Regions from separate parts of the Rathayibacter sp. AY1H3 genome, predicted to be linked through region 3. Evidence: predicted binding sites of a transcription regulator. Region 3 holds the regulator's gene; each other region holds the start of a gene.

Region 1 (6,451 bases), on a different contig from region 3:
GACACCGACGTGAACAAGCGCGGCGGCCGCGTCTCGGCCGGTCAGCGCCAGCTGATCTCGTTCGCCCGCGCGTTCCTGGCCGACCCGGCGGTGCTGATCCTGGACGAGGCGACCTCCTCCCTCGACATCCCGAGCGAGCGCCTGGTGCAGCAGGGCCTGCAGACGCTGCTGGCGGACCGCACGGCGGTCATCATCGCGCACCGCCTCTCGACGGTCGCGATCGCCGACCGGGTGCTGGTGATGGAGCACGGCCGCATCGTCGAGGACGGCACCCCGGAGGCGCTCATCGCCGGCGAGGGCCGCTTCGCCACCCTGCACGCGGCCTGGCGGGGCTCGCTCGTCTGATCGGCTGCTGCTCGCGACTCACGTCCCGGAGCCGCTCCCGGCTCAGGGGCGCCAGCGGGCGCTTCGCACGTCGACGCGCCAGCCGCCCGGCGTGACGACGAGGGGCGTGCCCTCGCGCTCGTACTCCCGGCGGGCGCGCTCCTCGTGGCCGACCGGGGGCGCTCCTCCCGCGCGGACGACGCGCCACCAGGCGGTGTCGGAGCCGTAGCGGGCCATCACCGTGCCGACCGCGCGTGCCGCACGCGTGCCGAGGACCGCGGCGATCTCGCCGTAGGCCATCACGCGGCCGGGCGGGATCGAGGCGACCACCTCGAGGACGGCGGAGACGAAGTCGGCCGGCTCCGCTGCCTCCGGCGCCGCGCTCAGAGCGTCAGCGCCCCGATGTTCTCGCCGTACTGCGTCTCGCCGACGACCTCGAAGCCGATCCAGCGGAAGAACTGCTCCGGGCCGTCCTCGCCGGACTCCCAGATCACCGTGAGGGTGTCGAAGCCGCGGGCGCGCGCTTCGTCGGCGGTGGCGCGGACGGCGAAGGTGCCCACGCCGCGGCCCTGCTTCGCCGCGTCGATGTTGATGCGCCAGATGCAGCTGCGGAACTCCTCCGCCGCCTCCGGGTCGAAGTGCGCGTGGATGAAGCCGACCAGCTCGTCGCCGTCCATCACGGCCCGCTGCCAGGAGGCGCCCGGGTCGATCACCGCGGCGGCGGCGGAGTAGGAGACCGGCGCGATGAACTGCTCCTGGCCGGGTTTGAGGCTCAGACCGTTCACGGCGGAGATGTTCGAGGCGGACAGCTCTTCCAGGCGGAGGTCACTCATGCCGTCACTGTACCGGCGGCGCAGGACGGCGGGCATCCTCCTGTCGGGCGACGTGCGCCGGCCCCGGCGCGGACGATCGAGAACTGTCTCGACATCGAGACAGTTCGGGCCTCGGGTAGGCTGGCGGAGGCCATCCGGAGCGGTGCAGAGCCGCCCGTCCCGCACAGGTGCGGGGTCATCGACACCATGGGAGAGCAATGTCCAAGATCAAGGTTGAGGGAACGGTCGTCGAGCTCGACGGCGACGAGATGACGCGCATCATCTGGCAGAAGATCAAGGACACCCTCATCCACCCGTACCTCGACGTGAACCTCGAGTACTACGACCTCGGCATCGAGTACCGCGACGAGACGGACGACCAGGTCACGATCGACGCGGCGCACGCCATCCAGAAGCACGGCGTCGGCGTGAAGTGCGCGACCATCACCCCCGACGAGGCCCGCGTCGAGGAGTTCGGCCTCAAGAAGATGTGGAAGTCGCCCAACGGCACGATCCGCAACATCCTCGGCGGCGTGATCTTCCGCGAGCCGATCATCATCTCGAACATCCCGCGCCTGGTCCCCGGCTGGAACAAGCCGATCATCATCGGCCGCCACGCGTTCGGCGACCAGTACCGCGCCACCGACTTCGTCTTCAAGGGCAAGGGCACGCTGACCGTCGAGTTCACGCCCGAGGACGGCTCCGAGCCGATGAGGTTCGAGGTCTACAAGGCCCCGGACGACGGCATCGCGCAGGTCCAGTACAACCAGGACGCGTCGATCCGCGACTTCGCCCGCTCGTCGCTGAACTACGGCCTCTCGCGCAACTACCCGGTCTACCTCTCCACCAAGAACACGATCCTCAAGGCCTACGACGGCCGCTTCAAGGACATCTTCGAGGAGATCTTCGAGACCGAGTTCAAGGAGCGCTTCGACGCCGCGGGCCTCACCTACGAGCACCGCCTCATCGACGACATGGTCGCCTCGGCCATGAAGTGGGAGGGCGGCTACGTCTGGGCCTGCAAGAACTACGACGGCGACGTCCAGTCCGACACCGTCGCGCAGGGCTTCGGCTCGCTGGGCCTGATGACCTCCGTGCTCTCCACGCCCGACGGCAGCGTCGTCGAGGCGGAGGCGGCGCACGGCACCGTCACGCGCCACTACCGCCAGCACCAGGCAGGCAAGCCCACCTCGACGAACCCGATCGCCTCGATCTACGCCTGGACGCGCGGCCTCGCGCACCGCGGCAAGCTCGACGGCAACCAGGAGCTCATCGACTTCTCGCTCACCCTGGAGGACGTGGTCATCAAGACGGTCGAGTCCGGGAAGATGACGAAGGACCTCGCCCTGCTCGTCGGCCCCGAGCAGGGCTGGCAGACGACCGAGGAGTTCCTCGCGACCCTCGATGAGAACCTGAAGGCCCGCATGTCGGCCTGATCACCGGCTTCAGCAGACGCGTCCGGCCCGCACGATCCTCGGATCCTGCGGGCCGGACGCGTCTCCGGGCCCGGTGGGACGCGCCCGGGCCGAGCGCCTCAGAGCGCCCGGGCGAGCTCCTCCATCGCGCGGAGCGGATCGGGCCCCGACGGCATCAGCACGACGCTCGACGCACCGGCCTCGTGCAGCAGGCCGATGCGGCGACGAGCGTCCTCGGGAGTGCCCACGACGGCCAGCTGGTCGACCCAGGCGTCGGGCAGGTCGCGGACGAAGGCGGCGCGGTCGGCGCTCTCGGCCCGCAGGCGGGCGAAGTCCTCGGCGAAGGGGAGCGGCTCGATGTGCGGCGCCCAGTCCGGCTCGCCGATCCACTCGAGTCCCGGCCGGACCGCGTCGCGCGCGGCGGCCGCATCGTCGTCCACGGCGGCCACGTTGTAGGCGACGATCCGTCCGGTGCCGCCCAGGTGGCCGCGGGCCGCCGCGAGGTACTCCGGAGTGACGGGCTCGGCCAGGACGACCCCGTCGGCGATCCGGCCCGCGAGCGCCAGCGACTTCGGTCCGCGGACGCCGGCCAGCAGCGGCGGCACGACGGCGGGCGGCGACTCCAGGACGAGGCCGTCCACGTGCACGTAGCGGCCGGAGCGGTCGGTGCGCTCGCCGGAGAGCAGCGAGCGGATCGCGTCGAACTGCTCCTCGAGCAGGGTGAGCGGGCTGCGCGGCCAGACGCCGAGGCCGCGCATCCAGTGCGGCATCCCGTGCCCGATGCCGGCGTGGACACGGCCGGGGAACAGTTCGCCGAGAGTGCCGAGCTCCATCGCGGTGAAGGCCGCCGTGCGCACGGCGGCGGGCAGGATGCCGATGCCGACGACGATCCGCTCGGTGGCGGCGAGCACCGCGCCGGCCTGGGCGATGCCGCCGCGGAAGCCGAGGTCCTCGACCACCCAGAGCTCGTCGAAGCCGAGCTCCTCGGCGCGGCGGGCGTAGACGAGCACCTCGGAGGCGGGGAGATCGCGGGGGAGCAGGACGCCGACAGCGGTGTCGGAGGAGGAGGCGCGCATCCGGCCAGCGTAGGGCGTGCGGACACGCGGAGGGCCCGCCCGCACGATCGCGGACGGGCCCTCGCTCGTCGTCCTACTCGGCGGCCGCCTCGCCGATCCGCACCTGCTCGGGGCGGGCGGTCGAGACGACCTCGATGCGGCGGGGGCGCGCCTTCTCGCTGACCGGGATGGTCACCGAGAGCACGCCGTTGTCGTAGGACGCGGCGATGCGCTCGGTGTCGACGCCCTGGCCGAGGCTCAGCTGGCGGACGAAGGTCGCCGACTGGCGCTCCCGGGTGATCCAGGTGACGTCGTCGCCGCCCGCGACGGTGCGCTGGGCGCGGATGGTGAGGAGCTGCCCGTCCACGTCGACGTCGACCGACCCGGGGTCGATGCCGGGGAGGTCGGCGGTGAGGACGTAGTGGTCGCCGTCCCGGTACAGGTCGATCGGCATCCGGCGGGGCCCCTGGCCGGAGCCGAGGAGGGCGGTGGCGAGGCGGTCCAGCTCGCGGACGGGGTCGTAGGTGACAGCCATGAGATCACTCCATTCAGTCGTGCAACGAAGAGTTCCAAGAGTTGAGCCGACCCGGCTCAACGCGATTAAATTAGCACTCGGGGAGGGGGAGTGCCAACGGATCGGCCCCCTTCAGCGTCGACTTCGTTACCTGTTCGTAACAAAGCTGGGCAATCGAGTTCGTAGGGTCGTTTCTGTGTGGAAACCGATCCGGTTCCCAGCGAATGTGAGTAAGGACATCGATTGCCGATCCACCTGTCCCACCGACCACCCGTCCGCCGCGCTGAGAGGCGCATCCTCGCGGGCCTCGCCGTCCTCGGAGTCGCCGCGACCGCGGCCTTCGCCACCACCGGCGCCAGTGCCGCCCCTCTCGCCGGCAGTGCCTCGCTCGTCGGCGGGCTCTCCGTCGGCCAGAGCTTCGACGACGGCGACTACGTCGTCACCCTCGTCGAGCCCTCCGCGGCCACCTACCAGGGCAGCGATGCCCGTTTCGCCCGCACCGCGCCCGTCGACGGTGCGCAGCTGCAGGCCGCCTCTGCTCCGGTGGAGGACTACTCCGCCCACCTCGAGCAGCGCCAGGAGGACGTCGCCTCCGCGGTCGACGCCGCCATCGGCTACCACTACACCGTCGCCCTCAACGGCTTCTCCGCGACCCTCTCGGGCGAGCAGGCGGGCGAGCTCGCGAGCCGCCGCGACGTCGCCCAGGTCCGCAAGGTCGAGAACCTGAAGGTCGACCGCGCCGCGCAGGCCTCGCCGCTCGCCGCGGCCGCCGCCGGTACCCCCGTGCCCGACACCGGACAGCAGCGCTCCACCGACTTCCTCGGCCTCGAGGGCGAGGCCGGCGTCTGGCAGAAGCTGGGCGGCATCGACAAGGCGGGCGAGGGCGTCGTCGTCGGCGTCATCGACTCCGGCATCGCGCCCGAGAACCCCTCCTTCGCAGGCGCGCCCCTGGCGACCTCGCCCGGAGCGGCCCCCTACACGGACGGCACCACCACCTCCTTCGTGAAGTCGGACGGCGGCACCTTCGTCGGCTCCTGCTCGCCGGGGCTCCCCGCCTCCGAGCAGTGGGACGGCGACGAGTGCAACCAGAAGCTCATCGGCGCACGCTGGTTCCTCGCGGACGAGGAGGTCGGCTCGACGGACAACCCCGAGTACCGCTCCCCGCGCGACGCCGACGGACACGGCTCGCACACCGCGAGCACGGCAGCCGGCAACAACGGCGTCGAGGCGAGCGTCGACGGCTACGACTACGGGAAGATCTCCGGAGTCGCCCCGGCCGCCAAGGTCGCCGCGTACAAGGTCTGCTGGAACGGACCCGACGAGGGCACCGACGACGACGACTTCTGCTCCGGAGCGGGCATCCTCGCGGCCATCGACGCCGCGACCAAGGACGGCGTCGACGTCATCAACTTCTCGATCGGCGGCGGCTCGGCCACCTCGACCCTGACCGCGATCGACGAGGCGTTCCTCAACGCCGCCGCCGCCGGCGTCTTCGTCGCGGCCTCGGCCGGCAACTCGGGTGCGGGCGCCTCCACGCTCGACCACGCGTCGCCCTGGTACACCACGGTCGCCGCGTCCTCCATCCCGACCTACACCGCGACCGCCGCTCTCGGCGACGGCCAGAAGTTCGTCGGAGGATCCATCTCGGTCCACGAGGACGTCACGGGACCGCTGGTGAACAGCGCCGACGTCGTCCGCTCGGGCGCCGAGAACCCCGCCATCTGCGAGACCGGCACCCTCGACCCCGACAAGGTGAAGGGCACGATCGTCGCCTGCACCGCGGGCGTCACCGCGCGCGTCTCCAAGTCGGCCGAGGTCGAGCGGGCCGGCGGCATCGGCATGCTGCTGCTCAACCCGACCCCGAACGCCCTGCACGTCGACGACCACTCGGTCCCGAGCATCCAGATCGACTCGCAGGCCTACCAGGCGATCACGACCTACGCCGGCACCGCCGGTGCGACCGTGACCCTCTCCGAGGGCAACTCGTCCGGAGCCTCCATCCCCGTCCCGCAGGTCGCCGGCTTCTCGTCGCGCGGACCCGCTGAGGCGGACGGCGCCGACGTGCTGAAGCCCGACCTCACGGCGCCCGGCGTCGCGATCCTCGCCGACAGCTTCAACGCCGAGGGTGACGACCCCGCCTTCGCGTTCGAGTCCGGCACCTCGATGTCGTCGCCGCACGTGGCGGGCCTCGGCGCGCTGATCCTCGGTGCGACCCCGAAGGCCTCGCCGTCCGCGGTGAAGTCGGCCATGATGACCTCCGCCTACGACAGCGTCGACCAGTCGGGCGCCGCGTCCGAGGACGTCTTCGCCCAGGGCGCCGGACACGTCGAC
Region 2 (6,451 bases), on a different contig from region 3:
CCTCGTCGAGGAGATCGTCGCCGGCCGCTTCCAGCCCGCGACCCCGACCTTCCTCAACACCGGCAAGGCCCAGCGCGGCGAGCTCGTCTCCTGCTTCCTGCTGCGCATCGAGGACAACATGGAGTCGATCGCCCGCGGCATCAACTCCGCGCTCCAGCTCTCCAAGCGCGGCGGCGGCGTCGCCCTCTCGCTCTCGAACATCCGCGAGGCCGGCGCCCCGATCAAGCAGATCGAGAACCAGTCCTCGGGCATCATCCCCGTGATGAAGCTCCTCGAGGACAGCTTCAGCTACGCCAACCAGCTCGGCGCGCGCCAGGGCGCGGGAGCGGTGTACCTCTCGGCGCACCACCCCGACATCCTCCGCTTCCTCGACACCAAGCGCGAGAACGCCGACGAGAAGATCCGCATCAAGACGCTCTCCCTCGGCGTCGTCGTGCCCGACATCACGTTCGAGCTCGCGAAGAACAACGAGGACATGTACCTCTTCTCGCCCTACGACGTCGAGCGCGTCTACGGCATCCCCTTCGGCGACATCTCCCTCTCGGAGAAGTACCGCGAGATGGTCGACGACCCGCGCATCAAGAAGACCAAGATCTCGGCGCGCGAGTTCTTCCAGACCATCGCCGAGATCCAGTTCGAGTCGGGCTACCCCTACATCGTGTTCGAGGACACGGTGAACCAGGCGAACCCGATCAAGGGCCGCATCAACATGTCCAACCTCTGCTCCGAGATCCTCCAGGTCAACACCCCGACGACCTACAACGAGGACCTCTCCTACGCGGAGATCGGCAAGGACATCTCCTGCAACCTCGGCTCGCTGAACATCGCGCTGACGATGGACTCGCCCGACTTCGGCCGCACCATCGAGACCGCGATCCGCGGCCTCACCTCGGTGTCCGACCAGTCGCACATCACCTCGGTCCGCTCGATCGAGGACGGCAACGACAAGTCGCACGCCATCGGCCTCGGCCAGATGAACCTGCACGGCTACCTCGCCCGCGAGCGGATCCACTACGGATCCGAGGAGGGCATCGACTTCACCAACATCTACTTCTACTCGGTGCTGTTCCACGCCCTGCGCGCCTCCAACAACCTCTCCATCGAGCGCGGCACCACCTTCGAGGGCTTCGCCGACTCGAAGTACGCCTCGGGCGAGTTCTTCGACACCTACACGGAGAAGGAGTGGGCGCCGGCCACCGAGCGCGTCTCCCGCCTCTTCGCCGACTCGGGCATCGCGGTCCCCACCCAGGACGACTGGCGTGCGCTCAAGGCCTCGGTCATGGAGCACGGCATCTACAACCAGAACCTGCAGGCCGTCCCGCCGACCGGCTCGATCTCGTACATCAACAACTCGACGTCCTCGATCCACCCGATCGCGTCGAAGATCGAGATCCGCAAGGAGGGCAAGCTCGGCCGCGTCTACTACCCGGCGCCGTTCATGACGAACGACAACCTGGAGTACTACCAGGACGCGTACGAGATCGGCTACGAGAAGATCATCGACACCTACGCCGCCGCCACGCAGCACGTCGACCAGGGCCTCTCGCTCACGCTCTTCTTCAAGGACACGGCGACCACCCGCGACGTCAACCGCGCTCAGATCTACGCCTGGCGCAAGGGCATCAAGACGATCTACTACATCCGCATCCGTCAGCTGGCGCTCGAGGGCACCGAGCTCGACCAGTGCGTCTCGTGCATGCTCTAGAGCACGCAGCCCCACCCCCCTCCGCACGACCCATCCGCAGCAGCGAGAAGGAATCATGACTCCCCCCGAGAAGCTCAAGCTCGTCGACTCCGTCCAGGCGATCAACTGGAACCGGATCCAGGACGACAAGGACGTCGAGGTGTGGAACCGCCTCACGAGCAACTTCTGGCTGCCCGAGAAGGTCCCGCTGTCGAACGACATCCAGTCGTGGAACACGCTCACGCACCAGGAGCAGCAGCTCACCATGCGCGTGTTCACCGGGCTCACCCTGCTCGACACCGTGCAGGGCACCGTCGGCGCCGTCTCGCTCATCCCGGACGCGATCACGCCTCACGAGGAGGCCGTCTACACGAACATCGCGTTCATGGAGTCGGTCCACGCCAAGTCGTACTCCTCGGTGTTCTCGACCCTGTCGAACACCCAGGACATCGACGAGGCCTTCCGCTGGTCGATGGAGAACCCGAACCTGCAGAAGAAGGCGTCCATCGTGATGGACTACTACCGCGGCGACGACCCGCTGAAGCGGAAGGTCGCCTCCACGCTGCTGGAGTCGTTCCTCTTCTACTCGGGCTTCTACCTGCCGATGTACTGGTCCTCGCGCGCCAAGCTCACCAACACGGCCGACCTCGTGCGCCTGATCATCCGCGACGAGGCCGTGCACGGCTACTACATCGGCTACAAGTTCCAGAAGGGGCTCGAGCGGGTCGACCAGGCCAAGCGCGACGAGATCAAGGACTACACGTTCTCGCTGCTCTACGAGCTCTACGACAACGAGGCGCAGTACACGCAGGACCTCTACGACCAGCTCGGCCTGACCGAGGACGTCAAGAAGTTCCTGCACTACAACGCCAACAAGGCGCTGATGAACCTCGGCTACGAGCCGATGTTCCCCAAGCAGGTCACCGATGTGAACCCCGCGATCCTGTCGGCCCTCTCGCCCAACGCGGACGAGAATCACGACTTCTTCTCGGGCTCCGGCTCCTCCTACGTGATCGGCAAGGCCGTGAACACCGAGGACGAGGACTGGGACTTCTAGGCGTCGACACTACGTCCCGGCCTCCACGGCGAACGGCCCCTCCCCTCGCGGGTGAGGGGCCGTTCCTCGTCTCCGGGCGGCGGGCGGGCGCCGGGTCACCGCACCCGGCGAGGCGCCGCCCTGTCGCCGAGGCGCCGTCCTGCCGGCGGCGCCTCGCGCGGCACGTCGGTGTCTCGCGGAGCGGGGCCGGAGCGGCCGTCGTGCGCGCCTCAGAGGGCCAGGCGCATCAGCACCCGGGGGAAGCCGTCGAGCACCGAGGTCGTGTCCGCGGCCTTCTCGAAGCCGGCGCGCTCGAACAGCGAGCGCGTGCCGACGTACGCCATCGTCAGGTCGACCTCCGTGCCGGCGTTGTCGACCGGGTAGCCCTCGATCGCCGGTGCCCCCTGCGATCGGGCGAACTCGACGGCGCCCTCGAGCAGCGGATGCGAGATCCCGCGTCCGCGGAAGCCGGGCCGCACGCGCAGGCACCACACGCTCCACACGTCGAGGGCGTCCACGTGCGGGATGCGCCGGTTCGTCGCGTAGCTCGTGTCGGCCCGTGGGTGCACCGCCGCCCAGCCGACCACCTCGTCGCCGTCGTACGCGAGGACGCCGGGCGGAGGATCCTCCGCGACGAGCTCCCGCACCCGGGCGCCGCGAGCGGGACCGGCGAGAGCCCGGTTCTCGACGGAGGAGCGGAGCCGGTAGCTCAGGCACCAGCACACGCTCGCGTCGGGGCGCTTCGGGCCGACCATCGTCGCCAGGTCGTCGAAGACGGTGGCTGCGCGCACCTCGATCGTCATGGCGGCAGCCTTCCACCGTCGCGATGCGCGGACAAGCCGTTCAGAACTCAGGACGAACGACGAAGGACTCCCTCCCTGCCGAGGAGTCGGGGTCGCGGCACCACGTTCGTCCGGCATACTCGACGCCCTCCGCCGATTCACCACTCCACCGGATGAATCGCACCAGCACCCCCTGTTGGACGGCGCCCAGGCGGGGCGCCTACCGTGGACGAGGTATCCAGCGAAGGAGCACTCCCTGTGAAGCACGTCCCCCTCGGCACCTCCGGTGTCGACTCCCCGAACGTCGTCCTCGGCCTCATGCGCATCCCCGAGATGAGCGACGAGGCGATCCGCGGCCTCGTCGGCGCCGCCCGCGACTCCGGCATCGACTTCTTCGACCATGCCGACGTGTACGGCGGCGAGCTGCACCGCTGCGAGGAGCGCTTCGCCGAGGCGATGGCGCTGACCCCGTCGGAGCGCGAGCAGGTCGTCCTGCAGACCAAGGCGGGCATCGTCCCGGACGGCCCCTACTTCGACTTCTCGTACGAGCACCTGATCGCCTCGGTCGAGGGCTCGCTGAAGGCGCTGCGCACCGACTACGTCGACGTGCTGCTCCTGCACCGGCCCGACGCGCTCGTCGAGCCCGATGAGGTGGCCCGCGCATTCGACGAGCTGCACGCGTCCGGCAAGGTGAAGCACTTCGGCGTCTCGAACCAGACGCCGTACCAGATCGAGCTGCTGAAGAAGTCGCTGAACCAGCCGATCGTGGCGAACCAGCTGCAGCTCTCGATCACCCATGCGCCGCTGATCGCGCAGGGCGTCGCCTCCAACATGGTCGGCGAGGACCAGTCCGTCATGCGCGACGCCGGCATCCTCGACTACTGCCGCCTGAACGACATCACCGTCCAGGCGTGGTCGCCCTTCCAGGCGGGGTTCTTCACCGGCGTCTTCCTCGACAACCCGGCCTACCCCGAGCTGAACGCCGTCATCGACCGGCTCGCAGCGACGTACGGGGTCCCGGCGATCGCCGTGGCCACCGCCTGGATCACCCGCCACCCGGCGGGCATGCAGGTCGTGCTCGGCACGACGAACGAGCAGCGCGTGCGCGATGCGGCCCTCGGCTCCGATGTGCCGCTCACGCGGCCGGAGTGGTACGAGCTGTTCCGCGCGGCGGGCTACCTCGTCCCCTAGAGCTCCCACCCCGGAGGAAATGCGCGTCGGCGCAGAGAGGCACGGACTCCGGGGAGTCCGTGCCTCTTCCCGTCCTCGCGAGACGCCGGTCGGAACGCCCGCCGCGGTGTGCCGTGGACCGAAGCGGCATCTCGCGGGGGAGGGGCGGGAATAGGAACGGCACCCCTGCGTTGAACTTGAGCGTAACCGACTCAACTTCCCCAGGAGGACAGGTGCCCGACAACTACAGCGAGGCCGGAGCGAGCTCGTTCGACGACTTCCTCGCCCGCTACCTCGACGGTGAGCGCGCCCGCGCGGCGCGGTCGATCGACCTCAGCCGATTCCTCACCGCCCGTACCCGCGACATCCTGCAGTCCGCAGGACGCTTCGCCCTCGAGCGCGGCCAGACCGAGCTCGACGCCCTGCACGTGCTCCGCGTGCTCATCGACGACGAGACCGTCTCGCAGGCCGTGCGCCGCATCGGCGTCGACCCCGCCGCCATCGCCACCGCCGCGGAGGCGCGCCTCCCGCAGGCCGACGAGGCCCACGCCTCGCAGAACGCGGCCACCATCACCCCCAGCGCGCAGCGCGCGCTGTTCCACGCCTACCAGGTCGCCCGCTCCAGCGGCTCGACCTACATCGAGCCCGAGCACCTCTTCTTCGCGCTCGTGCTCGGCCAGGACGCCCCCGCCGGGCAGGTCCTCGCCCGCGCCGGCGTCACCGCCGAGGCCCTCACCCAGGGCATGCGCGAGACCGAGGCCCCGCAGCAGCAGGAGGCGGGACAGCCCGCCTCCGACACTCCGCTGCTCGACAAGTTCGGTACCGACCTCACCGCTCTCGCCCGCGAGGGCCGACTCGACCCGGTCATCGGGCGCGCCGACGAGATCGAGCAGACCGTCGAGATCCTCAGCCGCCGCACCAAGAACAACCCGGTGCTCGTCGGCGAGGCCGGCGTCGGCAAGACCGCCATCGTCGAGGGCCTGGCCCGCGCGATCGTGGCGGAGGAGGTCCCCGAGCAGCTGCGCGGCAAGCGCGTGATCTCGCTCGACCTCCCCGGCATGCTGGCCGGCACCCGCTACCGCGGCGACTTCGAGGAGCGCCTCACCGGCACCATGGACGAGATCGCGGCGCACTCCGGCGAGCTGATCGTCTTCATCGACGAGGTCCACACCGTCGTCGGTGCGGGCGGCGGCGGCGAGGGCGGCATGGACGCGGGCAACATCCTCAAGCCGCGTCTGGCCCGAGGCGACCTGCACCTCGTCGGCGCCACCACGCTCAAGGAGTACCGAACCATCGAGAAGGACCCGGCACTGGAGCGGCGCTTCCAGCCGGTCCGCGTCGGCGAGCCCGGCATCGAGGACGCGGTCGCCATCCTGCACGGCCTGCGCCCCGCCTACGAGGAGCACCACCGCGTGCGCTTCACGGACGAGGCCCTGCGCGCCTCCGTCGAGCTCTCGGCCCGGTACCTCACCGACCGCGTGCTGCCCGATAAGGCGATCGACCTGATCGACCAGGCCGGCGCGCGCCTCCGCCTCCGCCTCGGAGCCGGCGTCGACACCGGAGCTCTGCTCGAGCGTCTGGCGACCCTGGAGGCCGACAAGAACGCGGCCGTCTCGGCCGAGCACTACGAGGAGGCGTCCCGCGTCCGCGACGAGATCAGCGCCGTGCAGGCGGAGCTCGACGCGGCCACCGGCAGCGCCCCCGCGGAGGCGGTCGTCGGCGAGACGGAGATCGCGGCCGTCATCGCCCGCGCCACCGGCATCCCGGTGTCGCGGCTCA
Region 3 (6,451 bases):
GAGCGCGAGTTCACCCGCGACAACAAGAACCTGGGCACGTTCGAGCTGACCGGCATCGCGCCGGCCCCGCGCGGCATCCCGCAGGTCGAGGTCACCTTCGACATCGACGCCAACGGCATCGTCCACGTGTCCGCGAAGGACAAGGGCACCGGCAAGGAGCAGTCGATGACGATCACGGGCGGCTCGTCGCTGCCCAAGGACGACATCGACCGCATGGTCCGCGAGGCCGAGGAGCACGCCGCCGAGGACAAGGCCCGCCGCGAGGCCGCCGAGATCCGCAACAACGCCGAGACCCTGGCGTACTCGATCGACAAGCTGATCAAGGACAACGAGGACAAGCTGCCCGAGGACGTCAAGTCCGAGGTGCAGGGAGACGTCGACGCGCTGAAGACCGCGCTCGCCGGCGACGACGACGCGGCCGTCAAGACCGCGTTCGACGCCCTCAACGCCTCGCAGACCAAGATCGGCCAGGCGATCTACTCCCAGGACCAGGCCGCGCAGAGCGCCCCCGCGGACGCTCCGGCCGACGGTGACAAGAAGGACGACGAGGACATCGTCGACGCCGAGGTCATCGACGAGGACGAGCCGAAGGACACGAAGTAGCCATGGCAGCCGAGAACGAGCCCCAGGACCTCCCCGAGGAGCAGCCGGCCACCGGCGGCGAGGCGGGAGCCGAGGCGGCGCAGGACGCCCAGGACCAGGAGGGCCTCATCGAGGCCGAGGGGCCCGACGTCGAGACCAGCCTCTCGGACGCCGACCTCTCGTTCCTCTCGGGACAGTCCAGCGCCGAGACGCTCGCAGCCGAGCACCTCGCCGACCTCCAGCGGGTGACCGCGGAGTACGCGAACTACCGCAAGCGCACCGAGGCGAACCGCCAGGTCGACAAGGAGCGGGCGATCGGCGACGCGGTGAAGGTCATCCTCCCCGTGCTCGACGACCTCGACCGCGCCGAGAAGCACGGCGACCTCGCCGAGGGCGGGCCCTTCACGGCCATCGCGCAGAAGCTGCGCGGCGGAGTGGAGAAGCTCGGCCTGGTGAAGACCGGCGCCGTGGGCGACCTGTTCGACCCGAACATCCACGAGGCGATCTTCCAGCAGCCCACCCCCGGCGCCGAGACCTCCACGGTCGCGGACGTCGTCGAGGCGGGCTACTACCTCGGAGGCTCGCTGCTGCGGGCCGCCAAGGTGGTCGTGGCAGTCCCCGCCGACTGACCCCTCCACCGGCACCACCACCGCGGAGGACCCCGCCCCGCTCGGCAGCACGCTGCCGGACCGGGGCGGGGTCCCTCGCCGCATTCGACACAGGAAGAGGCACATGGCCAGCCAGGATTGGTTCGACAAGGACTTCTACAAGGTCCTCGGCGTGTCCAAGGACGTCTCCGCCGCGGACCTGAAGAAGACCTACCGCAAGCTCGCCCGCCAGTTCCACCCCGACTCCAACCCGGGGGACGCGAAGGCCGAGGCGCGCTTCAAGGAGATCAGCGAGGCGTACACCGTGCTCTCGGACGCCGAGCAGCGCAAGGAGTACGACCAGATCCGCGCCATGGGCGGCGGAGCGCGCTTCACCGCGGGAGGCCAGCCCGGAGGGTTCGACGACGTCTTCGGCGGCATGTTCGGCCAGGGCGGGCGCACCTCCTACAGCACCCAGCAGGGCCCGCCGCCCGGCTTCGAGGACATCCTCGGCGGCATGTTCGGCGGCGGAGGCAGCCGCTTCGGCCAGCCCAGCGGCGGCTACCGCGGCTTCGGCGGCCCGCAGAAGGGCGCCGACGTCACCGCCAGCACCACCATCGACTTCCGCACCGCGACCCGGGGCGACACCGTCCAGTTGCAGACCGGCGACGGGCGCACCCTCTCGGTGCGCATCCCGGCCGGCGTGGCCGACGACCAGAAGATCCGCGTCCGCGGCAAGGGCCGCCCCAGCCCGGACGGCGGCGATCCCGGCGACCTGGTGCTCACCGTCTCGGTCCGCAAGCATCCGGTGTTCGAGCGCGACGGGCTGAACCTGCGCGTGACGGTGCCCGTGACCTTCGTCGAGGCCGTCTTCGGCGCGACGATCGAGGTGCCGACGCTCGGCGGCGAGCCCGTCAGGCTCCGGGTCGCCGCAGGCACCCCGAGCGGCCGCGTCCTGCGCGTCAAGGGCCGCGGCGTCACGACTCCCAAGGGCACGGGCGACCTGCTCGCCGTCCTGCAGGTCGCCGTCCCGAGCCACCTGTCCGCCGCCGCCCGTGAGGCCCTCGAGGCCTACGCCGCCGCCGAGCCGGACGAGGACCCGCGCGAGGACATCCTGGAGAAGGCCCGCTACTAGCACCGGATCGGCGCGACCGGTCGGAGGAGGAGACATGGACGAGAACACGCCCGTCTTCGCGATCGCCGTCGCCGCCGAGCTGGCGGGGATGCACCCGCAGACCCTGCGGCAGTACGACCGGCTCGGGCTCGTGAGCCCGACCCGCACCGCGGGCAAGTCGCGCCGCTACTCGATGCGCGACGTGGTGCAGCTGCGCGAGGTCGCCCGGCTCTCCTCCGAGGGCGTCTCGCTCGAGGGCATCGCGCGCATCCTGCAGCTCGAGAACCAGGTGCAGTCGCTCTCGCAGCGGGTGCGCGAGCTGGAGTCGGCCCTTGCCGACGAGCTCCTGAACCGGCCGGGCCGCCGCGTGTTCGCCGCCGGACTCGAGGGGGACGTGGTCACTCTGCGCCACGGCACGCGCGCGCAGCGCCGGACCGAGCTGGTCGTCTGGCGCCCCGCGCCACGATCAGAGGCCGACGACGACGCCACGCCCTGAACGAGGGGTAGCCTGACCGGGCGCCGCCCCGTCATCGCGGCGCCCGTCCCTCCGCTCGGGGCGGAGAGCAGGAGGACCGCCGTGGACCACGACAGAAGTACCCCGCGCGACGAGCGCGACGCCCGCAGGGAGCAGGCCGCCCAGGAGCAGGCCCCCCAGGAGCAGGCGTCGGACGCCTCGCGACAGGAGCAGGCCCCGGACGCCACGCGCGCGTCCCGCAGGACGCCCGTCGTCCCCGACAACGGGTTCTCCCGCGAGTCCTACGCGATCCACGCCGCCCGCAGCGACCTCCCCCTCTTCTCGGAGGCGCTGAACGTCGGCCGCGACGACTCCGGCTGGCTGTCGTCGCTCTCGAGCACCCTCGCCGGACCCACCGGGCCGGTCGGCTCCCCGGACTCGGCCGCCGAGACGGCGCAGGCCGCGCTCGACCGCCGCACCCGCCGTCGGAGAGACGAGTCCGACTCCTGAGCCGCGGCTCCGGCTAGTCGCGCAGGCGCGTGGCGGCCATCCGGGCGTCTACCAGGCGGCCGCCGCTGAGGCGGGCGAGGATCACGGAGCCGAACGGCAGCGCGCGCACGAGGGGCAGACCCTCGACCCGCTCCTCGTCCGTGTAGCCGAGGAGGACGTACATCCCGACCACGGCGATCGCGGCGATCGTCGCGACCCGCGCCGGGATCTGGTCCATCGTGCCGCCTCCGCCGTCGATCGGCTCGGCGAGCGTGACGCACATGAGGAAGATCGACGCGTAGACCGCCAGGTGCACGTGGGAGCGGCTCCACGGGCGCGCGAGCGCGGCGATCGGCAGGATCCAGAGGGCGTACCAGGGGTGGATGGCGGTCGACGCCGTCACGAACGCGAGCAGCGCACCGGACAGGCGGGCGAGCGGATCGATGGAGCGCCGCGACAGCATGAGGCGCGCAGCGATCAGGCCGGCGAGCCCGAGCGCGAGGATCTTGACCACGGCGATCGCCGCGGCGGGGTCGTGACCGGTGAACTCGACGGCGCGGGAGACCGAGACCGTGACGAACGACATCGGCGCGTACCAGTGCAGGATCGAGCCGGGCACGACCATCGCCGCGACCCAGCCGACCCCGACGCCCGCGAGCAGCCCGACGGCGACCACGAGGCCGAGCGCTCCGGCGCCCGTCCAGAGCCAGCCGCGGGTGCGCTCACGCCACGTCGCGTCGTGGCGCAGCCACAGGAGCGCGAGCACGGGGAGCGCGATCACGGCGATCGGCTTGATCGCGATCGCTCCGGCCATCAGCACGACGGCGGCGATGCGCCGGTCGGTCTGGGCGTAGTAGAGCGACGCGAGGATGAGCGCCAGCATCACGGAGTCGTTGTGGCCGGCGACGACGAAGAGCACGAGGGTCAGCGGGTTGGCGACGATCGTCCAGGCGGTGAGCGGGACCGAGAGGCCGCGCAGGCGCGCCAGGCGGAGCGCGTAGACGGCCATGACGGCCACGCCCGCGACCGACACGGCGCGGAGCATCGCGATCGAGAGCTCCGGTGCGCCGTAGCCCGCGAACTGCACGGCGGTGCGCTCGATCAGGAGGTAGAGGGGCCCGTAGGGCGTGGGCGTGTCGGCCCAGAGCGGGTCGACGCCGAGGTCGAACCAGCCCGGGAGCGTCGCGACGCCGTGGGTGTAGGGGTCGATGCCCTGGGTCATCAGGCGACCCTGCGCCACGTAGGAGAACATGTCGTGGCTGAACAGCGGCACCGTCACGAGGAGCGGAGCGGTCCAGGCGAGGGCCGCCACCACGATGGTGCGGACGGAGCCGGGGCCCGCCGCGAGCGCGACCGTGCGCAGGCGGAGCCACGCGATCAGCAGCAGCATCCCGCCGCCCACGACGAGGGCGCCGCTGGACTCGGTGAGCCAGCCCGTGGCGCGGATCGAGGCGACGAGAGGCCAGTCGCGGATGGGCGAGCCGGCGGGCAGGTAGCCCACGCCGAGCGAGCCGAGGAGGATCGCGATCGAGCCCAGCAGGCCCGTCGCCAGCGGTGCGGCCTCCATGAAGCGGAGCCGCGGTCGGCGCTGCCGTCCCGTTGCCCGGGCCGTGTCCGGCCGCTCGATCGTCCCCCGTGAAGCCATCGGAGCCACGCTAAAGGATGGGACTCCGAAGTGCATGGACGGCCGGTGAACGGTTGATCAGTCGGCGCTCAGGTTGTACAAGCACCCGCACGCGCACCGATCAGGGCAGGCGCGGCACCGGGGCCGGCTCCGCGAAGCGCAGCTGGTTGCCGAACGGATCGATCACGTCGAGCGCGAAGCCGAACGGCGTGCGGGTGATCCGCGGGTTGAGGTAGGGGTACGCCTTCGCGTCGAGCTCGGCGTGCAGCTCGCGGACACCGCGGAGGGCGACGTGCACCGCGGCGCCGGGACTGCCGTCGCGGTGGTGCTCGCTGAGGTGCAGGCGGAGCCCCGAGCGCGACACCTGCAGGTAGAGGGGGGCGTCGAGCGCGGCGCGGTGCTCCCAGTCCACCTCGAAGCCGAGGTAGTCGACGTAGAACTCGCCCGCCTTGGCGACCGAGAAGATCCGCAGGATCGGCACGGCCGCCTCCAGTCGCACCGGCTCGAGCCGGTCCGGCTCCTCCGCGCTCGACCGGTCCCGTGCACGCCGTCTCGTCTCCACGCCACGAGGCTAGCCGCCCCGCGGTCGGCCCGGCGCCGGAGGGTCAGTCGACGAGATCGAGACCGCGCAGCAGTCGGAGGGTCTCGACCCCGGCGGGCGGGCAGCGGCCCGCATCGGAGCCGTCGACCCAGTGCAGCGAGTCGATCTCGCCGCTCGGGCGCGCCTCCCGGTCGAGCTCGGCGGCGAAGACGCTCATGTGGACCTCCCGCCCCTCCGGCTCGCCGTGCGCCTGGGTCCGGACGGTGAACAGGGGCACGAGGCCGAGGGCGACGGCGCCGAGCTCCTCGCGGGTCTCGCGGGCCGCCGCCTCGATCCCGCTCTCGCCCTCGTCGACCTTGCCGCCGGGGAGGTAGAGGACGTCGCGGCCCCGCGCCGTGACCATCAGGACCTGCCGGTCGCGGAGGACGGCGACGGCGGACACGACGATCGGCGGGAGGGTGCTCATCCGCTCATCATGCCCGTCGCGGGCGGACCGTCGCGGCGCCCCCGCGGCTACCATGGGGGCACACCAGAAGGACGCGCGCAGCCGGCGCGCGCCGGGGCCCCGTGCGCCCGAACAGCTGAGGAGCAACCCGTGGCAGAACCCACCACCCTCGACAAAGTCATCACCCTCGCGCAGCACAGGGGATTCGTCTTCCCCTCGGGTGAGATCTACGGGGGCACCCGCTCCGCGTGGGACTACGGGCCGCTCGGCGTGGAGTTCAAGGAGAACATCAAGCGCCAGTGGTGGAAGACCTTCGTGCAGGGCCGGGGCGACGTCGTCGGCCTGGACTCCGCGGTCATCCTGCCCACGGCGATCTGGCACGCCTCGGGACACGTCGGCGTCTTCTCGGACCCGCTGACCGAGTCGCTGATCACCCACAAGCGCTACCGCGCCGACCACCTCTTCGAGAAGTACGAGGAGGTCAACGGCCACCCGCCCGTGAACGGCCTCGCCGACATCCCCGACCCGGAGCACCCCGACAAGGTCGGCCAGTGGACCGAGATCAAGCAGTTCTCGGGCCTGATGAAGACCTACCTCGGCGTCGTCGACGACGAG

The links. Region 3 encodes HspR, which represses chaperone genes until heat shock. Its sites were predicted from a motif close to AAGTTGAGTCNNNNNGACTCAACTT; they were not measured.
Positions count from the first base shown of each region.
Region 1: a site for HspR is predicted at 4,180-4,204, ahead of C5C33_RS09710 (Hsp20/alpha crystallin family protein). Genes of this name have one in related genera too.
Region 2: a site for HspR is predicted at 4,867-4,891, ahead of C5C33_RS14820 (ATP-dependent Clp protease ATP-binding subunit). Genes of this name have one in related genera too.

Region 1 covers NZ_PSUU01000021.1:3,371-9,821, forward strand. The annotation lists gene C5C33_RS09685 (ABC transporter ATP-binding protein) at 1-345, shown strand, start outside; gene C5C33_RS09690 (MGMT family protein) at 388-711, opposite strand; gene C5C33_RS09695 (GNAT family N-acetyltransferase) at 708-1,157, opposite strand; gene C5C33_RS09700 (NADP-dependent isocitrate dehydrogenase) at 1,355-2,572, shown strand; gene C5C33_RS09705 (LLM class flavin-dependent oxidoreductase) at 2,671-3,627, opposite strand; gene C5C33_RS09710 (Hsp20/alpha crystallin family protein) at 3,701-4,141, opposite strand; gene C5C33_RS09715 (S8 family serine peptidase) at 4,364-6,451, shown strand, end outside.
Region 2 covers NZ_PSUU01000043.1:6,570-13,020, reverse strand. The annotation lists gene nrdE (class 1b ribonucleoside-diphosphate reductase subunit alpha) at 1-1,705, shown strand, start outside; gene nrdF (class 1b ribonucleoside-diphosphate reductase subunit beta) at 1,761-2,741, shown strand; gene C5C33_RS14830 (GNAT family N-acetyltransferase) at 2,951-3,523, opposite strand; gene C5C33_RS14825 (aldo/keto reductase family oxidoreductase) at 3,761-4,693, shown strand; gene C5C33_RS14820 (ATP-dependent Clp protease ATP-binding subunit) at 4,906-6,451, shown strand, end outside.
Region 3 covers NZ_PSUU01000004.1:87,157-93,607, reverse strand. The annotation lists gene dnaK (molecular chaperone DnaK) at 1-603, shown strand, start outside; gene C5C33_RS03360 (nucleotide exchange factor GrpE) at 606-1,211, shown strand; gene C5C33_RS03355 (DnaJ C-terminal domain-containing protein) at 1,315-2,304, shown strand; gene C5C33_RS03350 (heat shock protein transcriptional repressor HspR) at 2,339-2,779, shown strand; gene C5C33_RS03345 (hypothetical protein) at 2,861-3,247, shown strand; gene mptB (polyprenol phosphomannose-dependent alpha 1,6 mannosyltransferase MptB) at 3,261-4,871, opposite strand; gene C5C33_RS03335 (glyoxalase superfamily protein) at 4,972-5,412, opposite strand; gene C5C33_RS03330 (NUDIX domain-containing protein) at 5,456-5,857, opposite strand; gene C5C33_RS03325 (glycine--tRNA ligase) at 5,987-6,451, shown strand, end outside.